One region of the Paenibacillus sp. FSL H8-0104 genome, then DNA from elsewhere that is predicted to be linked to it. Evidence: predicted binding sites of a transcription regulator. Region 1 holds the regulator's gene; the other holds the start of a gene.

Evidence for each region. The regulator LexA, encoded in region 1, represses DNA repair genes until DNA is damaged. The targets are predictions, from matches to a motif close to CGAACATATGTTCG.
Region 2: recA (recombinase RecA) is a predicted target of LexA. The motif match lies at 2,481-2,494, and genes of this name have one in related genera.

Annotation. Positions count from the first base shown of each region.
Region 1 covers NZ_JBBOTC010000001.1:4,026,822-4,031,431, forward strand. The annotation lists gene NST38_RS17885 (hypothetical protein) at 1-472, opposite strand, end outside; gene NST38_RS17890 (DUF896 domain-containing protein) at 598-807, opposite strand; gene NST38_RS17895 (LysM peptidoglycan-binding domain-containing protein) at 903-1,280, opposite strand; gene lexA (transcriptional repressor LexA) at 1,577-2,203, shown strand; gene NST38_RS17905 (aldehyde dehydrogenase) at 2,309-3,610, opposite strand.
Region 2 covers NZ_JBBOTC010000001.1:2,606,701-2,611,310, reverse strand. The annotation lists gene rny (ribonuclease Y) at 1-15, opposite strand, end outside; gene NST38_RS11825 (regulatory protein RecX) at 326-1,063, opposite strand; gene recA (recombinase RecA) at 1,347-2,411, opposite strand; gene NST38_RS11815 (competence/damage-inducible protein A) at 2,655-3,911, opposite strand; gene pgsA (CDP-diacylglycerol--glycerol-3-phosphate 3-phosphatidyltransferase) at 4,019-4,606, opposite strand.

The sequences.
Region 1 (4,610 bases):
TTGCAAACTTCAGCAAACGTTCTGCAATCGCATCTGTATCGTAACGGTTCAATAACTTGGTGAACACCCATCTTTTCCCGCGACTGTTATGTTCGATAACAACTGTACCTGGTTCAATTCTGAATTTGACGATATCGTCAACCCCAATTGAACGTTCACGATTACCCTTCGTCGTTATAATCCGATTACTGCTAATCTTGATGTATGGACGACGAAGCATGAAGATGACTGCCAAAAATACGTAAAGCAGCATGGTCACCCAGTCCCAAGTTGTCATTGGAGCTTGCACAAGGAACGTGCTCATAAACAGATACAAAAAGGCGAGACCAATCAAAAATATAGGGAACAAAAGACTGCGTCCCTTAAAGACTTCTTCACCTGGTGTACCTGTGATTGGTTGACCACTTTTTTTGCGTTGCTGATTTAACTGCTTGGAATTTTTCTTAACCGTTCTCTCGAACGAACGCGACATGAGAATCCCCCTTATGTGTCTTTGTATCGGCTTACATAATTGCAAACCAACATTTCCCCCTATAAATTGCACACTCAAAATAACAGGAAGAAACCTAAATATCATAATGATATCATTAGGTTTCGTTAGTGTTTGAGTTTGCCTTGGTGGCCTTTGTCATTCTCATCATCAACAATCTCAATGGTATCCAGTTGTTGTCTGAAATTGCTGCGAATATTACTCAAATAAATCTCTCTTAGCTCGGCACGTTCAGCAAGCTCTTCCTCCGACAATCCAGTGGACTTTTGCTTACGAGCCAATTCGTTAATGCGTGCTACCAGACTATCTATATCCAAGCTTGTCCCCTCCAAAAATACAAAGTCATATTAACTTTGCCATTATAAAGGCTGCTTGTCAAGCTGACACGCGCTAACACTCATTGATGTGCATTTTATTCTGCAAATTGCGGTAGAGCTAGTACTTGTCCCACTTGGATGGAAGTTGTATGAAGTTGATTCACTTTCTTAATTGCTTCTATATATATACGTGTATCCATATTCGTCGGTTTATGTTCCAAAGAAATACTCCATAATGTTTCCCCTTGTGAAACAGCTATCTTTCCTCCAGGCAGAACATCATTCTCATTGCCGGCAAATACAGTTAAAACGGTGCTGCATCCAATAAATATAATCATAGAGGTAATGACTACCTTTAACATCCATGAAGAAATCTTGAAACGCGCTAAAACCTTCTTGTAGTTCCCTATGTTAGACTTCACCAGTTCCGAATTCATTGGTTCATAAATGCTTTGATAAGTAGAATATCTCATTAAATACCCGCCTCCAAACGTTTGTTCCTATCTGTTGGAATCAATATAACACGAACACTTGTTTTGTTCAATAGATTTTTAGAACAATTGTTCGCTTCTTTTTTGAAGGAGAAATATCTTATTTCAAGTCCTTTTACAAAACATTTGCAGTATTATGCTCTGACTTTTGGACAATTTCTGTTCTATAAGCTAAAAAACACTGATTTAATGCTATTTTATTTAGAACTTATGTTTGTACGAACGGAGGTTCTATGTTATAATTTTCCCAAACGTTACTAAAATGGGGTTGATACGGTATGTCGAAGATATCCAGCAGGCAGCAGGCTATTCTGGAGTTTATACGAAATGAAGTCCGGTTGAAGGGGTATCCTCCTTCCGTACGGGAAATTGGTGAAGCGGTTGGACTGGCTTCCAGCTCAACAGTACATGGACATTTGGATCGTTTGGAGAAAAAAGGTTTGATCCGACGCGACCCTACCAAGCCAAGAGCCATTGAGCTTTTGAGCCAAGAAGAATCTGAGCATTCTCATCAATTTGCTCATAGCGTTGCACGTATTCCTGTTGTTGGTAAGGTTACAGCCGGGGTTCCAATCACTGCAACCGAGAACATTGAAGACTACTTCCCTCTTCCTACACATTATGTAGGCGAACAGAAAGTGTTTATGCTTTCGGTAGTCGGAGATAGCATGGTGGAAGCTGGAATCGTTAACGGAGATTACGTTATTGTCCGTCAACAGCAAACTGCTGATAACGGTGATATCGTCGTTGCAATGACTGAAGACGATGAAGCTACAGTGAAAACGTTCTATAAAGAGAAAGATCATATTCGCCTTCAACCGGAGAATGCGACCTTCGAACCTTTACGTTTGAAACATGTTAGTATTCTGGGTAAAGTCATTGGCCTTTTCCGAGATATTCATTAATATTTAACTTGAGTAACAAAACTAGATGTAATGAAATACGAAAGAGGTTATCCTGATCAACAGGACAACCTCTTTTTTTCATGTTTTTGTTATTTTAGCGGCTAATTATTCACTGCGTTTCAGAACACTCTTGTGATGCGAGAACACATCAAAGCTCTGTTGTCCGTGATATGAGCCCATACCGCTCTCTCCTACACCACCAAACGGGAGGTAGTGTGAAGTCATATGAGAAAGTGTGTCATTAATACATCCCCCACCGAAGGATACTTGATTCAGAACCTGATCCTGCAGCTGCTCATCCTGTGTGAAGAGATATAGCGCCAATGGTTTTGGCCGGCGAACAATCTCATCTAGCATAGGATTCAGGTCACTGTACGTAAATACAGGAAGAATCGGACCAAAGATCTCTTCTTGCATGACAGCTGATTCCCAGTTCACATCTCCAAGTACAGTCGGCTCAATGAGCAACTGCTCTCGTACAGAACGTCCACCAATCAGCGTTTTGCCATCTGTTAGGAATTTCGACAACCGATCAAAGTTACGCGAGTTAACAATATGCGGGAAATCAGCGTTCTGTAACACATCGTCCCCAAATTTATCTTTGATCTCTGCGCCAATCAGATTGATCAATTCGTCATGAACTTGTTCATGTACAAGCAAATAATCCGGAGCAACGCAAGTTTGGCCTGCATTAAGGAACTTACCACGAACAATACGCTGTGCCACCAGCTTCAGATCTGCATCGTTATGGACAATAGCAGGACTCTTGCCCCCTAGCTCAAGGGTTACAGGAGTCAGATGCTCCGCAGCTGCCTTCATAACAATGCGACCAACACCCGTGCTTCCTGTGAAGAAAATATAATCAAACTTCTCTTTCAACAATGCTGTGCTAGCCTCGACTTCTCCTTCCATAACCGCAATATACTCCTGAGGGAAGATCTCTTGAATCAGATCATACGTCAGACGAGATACGGCTGGTGTTAATTCAGAAGGCTTGATAACTGCACAGTTACCGGCTGCGATTGCTCCAATCAGTGGACCAAAGGCCAGTTGGAAAGGATAGTTCCAAGGTGCAATAATAAGAGCCACTCCGTATGGTTCAGGGTAAATGGTGCTCACACCATCCGGCATAGCCGAATTGGTTGGGACTTGTTTTGGTGCAGCCCATTCCTGCAGGTGTTCTAATGCAAAATCCAGTTCACCCAAAACAATGCGAATCTCGGAACCGTAAGCTTCCGCCTCAGATTTGTTCAGATCTGCCCGAAGTGCATCTTGAATCCGTTGCTGATACTTTTCAATTCCCTTTCTAAGCTGTTGAAGTGCATTAATCCGATACTCGATATTTTTAGTTTGTCCTGTATAAAAAAATGTACGTTGTTCTGTCACAAGTTGTTTAGCCTGATTCATATTAACATCTCCAATTAATTATTTAAAATTAAATTGTTCAAAATTTAATTAAAGTATACCTCTTCTATATGAAACTTTCAACATACAAATGAAACATCCATTTGTATGTATTTGAACGATGGTTGGAATTTTTATAGAGTGAAAGCTAGTATTCCCTCCTATTCGTGGCTATCAGAATTTCTAAGGAAGTTTGATTAAAATCTTTTGATTCAGACAGTTTAATGCACTGTAGAAAGAATTCTAATCTCAGTTTCTCTTTAATAAGTTAGTAAATAAATGACAATCGTTTTGCGCTAAAACAAACATGAAGTGATTCAATTCATCAGATGGAGAGGTTTAGTTACCATATATAAAAAACTCCCCTTTCATTATGAAAAGTGAGTTTTGCGATTATCTAAATCGACGAACAAACGTGTTTTGTTATATAAATGTAATCCTTGGTTACAAATAAACACAGAAATGTGGGCTGGTGAAGAAGAATTCAGGGGACATTTTTGGGCATTTTGTGGGCGCCTTTTTTTCTTATTATAATGAAGAAACTCATTTCAAATACTCATTTTGATTGCATTATTACTCTGACATTAAAAGCAATAAATTATAGCGCTGGTTAAATTAAAAATCTCCTAAACAAAATATTAAACTTATACAAATATTGTAAATTATAAGCTCACAATTCATAAGCGATACAATCCCTTTAATTAACCGAGATAATTTCGGCTAAAGAAATCGAGCGGAACTCACCCTCTAACATCAACTTTATTTCACACCGTACAAAGTCTAATCCCACAACTACTCCTGAAATCGGCTCTTCAAAGAAAGAGTTAAATAATTTCAAATAAACCGTCTACTACTATTATAAGAGCCAACTAGTACCTAACTGGTCCGCTGTGTTTCCTGATCGTCCAAATCAGGGTTGCCGCGGCTCTCTGTGTTCAGCCATAATCAACCTGGATGTCTCACAATCCGTTATCTATCAGTCTGCTACGCATGAAAGCCCCAT
Region 2 (4,610 bases), 1.4 Mb from region 1:
GATTGCAATTTCCATACTGTTCACCTCCTCGTTGGTTCCTCCAAGGCATTCCTTGGGTCAATTTGCAGTTTTCAAACCTTACATATGTTTGGGAATAACGAATACTCACGGCGATCCCCCGCCGATTTTCATTTCACATGTACATGTTTCCACGTACTATTCACTGTTTCCAGCGAACCCATAATTAAGAATGGTATAAATCTTAAGAAACCGAAACCGCTTTTTTGGAAGGAAAAAGGGTTGTCCATTTCTTACAGACTCATGTCCATTTTAGTATTTGACGAAAGAAATTGTCAAGAGAATGCAGTATAGAGACTCTAGTCTGCTAATCCCATAACAACGCTTCGTCATCTTCAGGGTCCCCAGCCTCATCTTCTTCAATTAAACAATTCACGACCCGGCGCACCATATCCATTGAAAAACCACGTCTCATTAGGAAGGGAAGCGTTTTATTTTTCTTCTCTTTGACGTCCCCTTTGACCTGATTCCATTTTTTTCGTCCAGCACTCAAAGCAGTCTCAAATTCCGCATCTGTACTTATCCCTTCTAGTGCCTCAACAATGAGATCATTGGCAATGCCCTTTTGACGCAGCTCTTGCCTTATCCACAGTTTTCCCTTCCGCTTGCCCTCCATACGCTGTCTTGTCCATTCCTTCGCAAATAGATCGTCATCCACCAGGTTCTCCCGCTCAAGCCGATCCAGCGCCTCTTCAATCAAAGGTGCAGCAAACTCCTTCTGACGAAGTTTCTGACTTAATTCATGGCGCGTACGTGGCTTATGCTCCAAAAAACGCAGAGACTGTGCATACGTCCGCTGTCGCTCATCAGCTAGAATGATATCTTCCAGATCCTTCTTCATAAACGTATTACCTTGAGTCATCCTGTATTTAATCATCACATCTTCAAGAACCGTAATGGAGTGGATGCCAAAAGTGATTCGATAACGAGCTTGCCTGCTCTTCGTTCGTTCTACACGTGTAATAATAAGTTCTTCGTTGTCCGGAAATTGGGATAGGCCGTCCTGTTCTGCTTCTTCATATAAATCCTCGTCATGTTGATCCATTCTGGTCTCCCCTTTCATAACATTTTCATTCTGACTACGCCAAGCACATCTTCACATAAGACAAAAGAACACCAATAATACAAAAGACCGGGAACTCTGCCCGGCCTTTACTCCACAGTTAGCGTGCTAACAGCCCCTGTCCATTGGGACAGGGGCTGTTAGACAGCACGAGTACTCCCACTACAATCCATTATCCAGATTGATCCAAGCTCAATCAGATAAGTTTACGGAGTCCAGTGGGGAACACCCTCAGGGTCCTCCCTACAAGAGAGGTTTTGAGAGATTACTCGTTGATTTCAAACAATTCTTGTTCTTCTGCTGCTTCTTTTTGTTGCTCTTCACTCGTTGGCGCAGGAACTGCAGTAACCAAGTTACTGGCTACACGAATTTTTTGTTCAATGATGTCAGCAATATCTTTATGCTCTTTCATGAACTGCTTTGCGTTCTCACGGCCTTGTCCTAAACGCTCGCCTTCGTAGGAGTACCAAGCACCACTTTTATTAACGATGTCCAGCTCTGTACCAATGTCAATGATACTGCCTTCTCTCGAAATACCCTCGCCATACATGATATCCACTTCCGCTTGTTTAAACGGAGGTGCCACTTTGTTTTTCACAACTTTAATACGAGTACGGTTACCAATCATGTCATTGCCTGATTTGATACTCTCAATACGACGCACATCCAGACGTACTGTGGAATAAAACTTCAGAGCACGACCACCAGGTGTTGTTTCCGGGTTACCAAACATAACGCCGACTTTCTCACGAAGCTGGTTAATGAAAATTGCGATTGTTTTGGATTTGCTGATTGCACCAGACAGTTTACGCAGCGCCTGAGACATCAAACGCGCTTGCAAACCAACGTGTGAATCGCCCATTTCGCCTTCAATCTCTGCTTTTGGAACCAATGCGGCTACAGAGTCAATAACGACGATATCTACTGCACCACTGCGTACAAGAGCTTCTGCAATTTCCAGCCCTTGCTCACCCGTATCTGGCTGAGACAGAAGCAATTCATCAATATTAACACCAAGTTTGCTTGCGTACTGTGGGTCAAGAGCATGCTCGGCATCGATAAATGCAGCTTGTCCACCCGCTCTTTGTACTTCAGCGATAGCATGCAATGCTACGGTTGTTTTACCAGAAGATTCAGGTCCATATATTTCAACAATACGGCCTTTAGGCAAGCCGCCTGTTCCTAATGCAATATCCAAAGCCAAGGAACCGCTGGGAATAATTTCCACATTCATATGAGTGGACTCACCCAGTTTCATGATGGATCCTTTACCAAATTGCTTCTCTATTTGACGGAGCGCCATATCAAGCGCGGCACGACGGTCTGACAATAAGCTCACACCCTTTACTGTTTATAAGATAATGATACCTTGTTTTAACACGTTTGCCAAGCTTTTTTTCGAACATACATTCGTTTTTTTTGTAAAGGCCGAGGCGCCTCTTCCTCAAGGAAACTTTCCATTAAACAGAAAAAAGAACCGTAAACAAGGCTGTAAAGCCTAATTCTACGGTTCTTCCGTCTTCCTTAATTATACTTGCTTGGAACTGTAAATGCAATCGAAGCTATTAACTAATCAATCCATCGCCACAAGTTTTTGCCATAAGCGATAGAGAATCGCTTTGGCTGAACGAATGCGAACCGTCTCGCGATTACCATTAATACGCAGCTCATGAATTTCCGTCTCTTTTCCACGTTCAGCAAGAGCGATGAAGACAAGTCCGGGTGGTTTGCGTTCCGAATATCCCGGTCCAGCTACACCGGTAACAGCCAAGCCAAAATCAGCATCGCCAATCATGCGAATCTGCTCAGCAAGCACTTTTGCAACCTCAGGACTTACCGCCCCAGGTGCATCTTCACCTTCCAGATAATCATGAGGCACATTCAGCAGCTTTTCTTTAATTTCATTGGAGTAACAAACAATTCCACCTTTGAGCATTGACGCACTTCCGGGTATAGAGGTCAGACTTTGCATGACAAGCCCTCCTGTACAGCTCTCAGCAGCGCTGAGCGTCAGCCCCATGTCAGACATCATGGTTACAATCGTGTACTCTATAGGCACATCCTCGTTCGCGTAGAGATGTTCTGTCAAACGCTCCCGAATCTGAACCTCCATCGCATCCAGCTTCAGCTTCGCCTCTCCCTCACTCGCAGCCTTTGTGGAGACGCGTACCGTAACTTCGCCTTCGCTCGCGTAAGGAGCAATCGTAGGGTCTGTCTGCGCGTCAATCAGATCCAGAAGTCGATCTTCCAGAGCAGATTCACCAATACCTGCGAATTTGAGCATTCGGGAATAGATCGGCATCTCTTCTGTGAGTACATGCTGGAACAGCCAAGGTTTGACTTCCTGTTCAAACATTGGAATCAACTCTTTAGGTGGTCCAGGCATCACAACATAATATTTGTCATTGTCAGAAATCGCATTTCCTGCCGCAAGGCCCGTTTCATTGGCCAGAGGTGTTCCGCCATCAATAACGATCGCCTGACGTCGGTTATTCTCTGTCATATCCACATTACGATCTCTGAAAAAGCTCTCAATTTTGTCCATTGCCATTCGATCTGTATGCAGTTTCCGGTTAAGAACAGCTGCGAGCGCATCCTTGGTCAGATCATCTTGGGTAGGTCCGATGCCACCGGAAAATAAAATAACGTCTGCACGGCTCTGCGCAATGCGAATAGCTTCACTAAGTCGGTTCAGGTTATCCCCAACCACCGTTTGGAAATATACATCGATCCCCATCGCAGCCAATTCACGGGATAGGTATCTGGCATTGGTATTGACGATTTGTCCAAGCAGTAGCTCTGTGCCAACTGCAATGATTTCTGCCTTCATTGAGCATCCTCCTGTACACGTGGTGAGTGATCAAAGGGCAATAGGATAATTTCCTATTGCCCCTGACCCAATGCTTCCTTCATGATTACCCATTTAAGAACAAACCATTATGCTTTTGTTAAATGAAGCAAATTTTTGTTTTTGATAAAGTAATCGATACCCGACCAGATGGTAATAAGCGCTGCTGCCCATACCGCGATAATATCGACGTGAATACCCGTGTATGAAAACGGGAAATTGTTCAACAGCAACAGCACAATCGCCACAATCTGCACTACAGTCTTCAGCTTGCCCCAAGCACTAGCGGCAACAACCGAACCATCCAGCAATGCAATTTGACGCAAGCCGGTAACTGCGAATTCACGACTAATAATCACAACTGCAATCCAGGAATCCAGCTTGCCCATCTCCACAAGCGAGATCAAAACTGCAGTAACCAGCAACTTGTCTGCGAGTGGATCGAGCAGTTTCCCCAGATTGGTAACCATGTTATTTTTCCGCGCAAGGTATCCGTCAATTCCATCTGTGCTTGCGGCGATGATAAAAATAACAGCAGCAATCAGTTGATTATACGGAAGCGACAAGCTTCCAAGCTGCAACGGCTCTGGATAAAATGGAAAATCCACGAGCAGGAACACCATCAAAAAAGGGATTAAGCAAATTCGTGCAAGCGTAATCCGGTTGGGTAAATTCACAAGA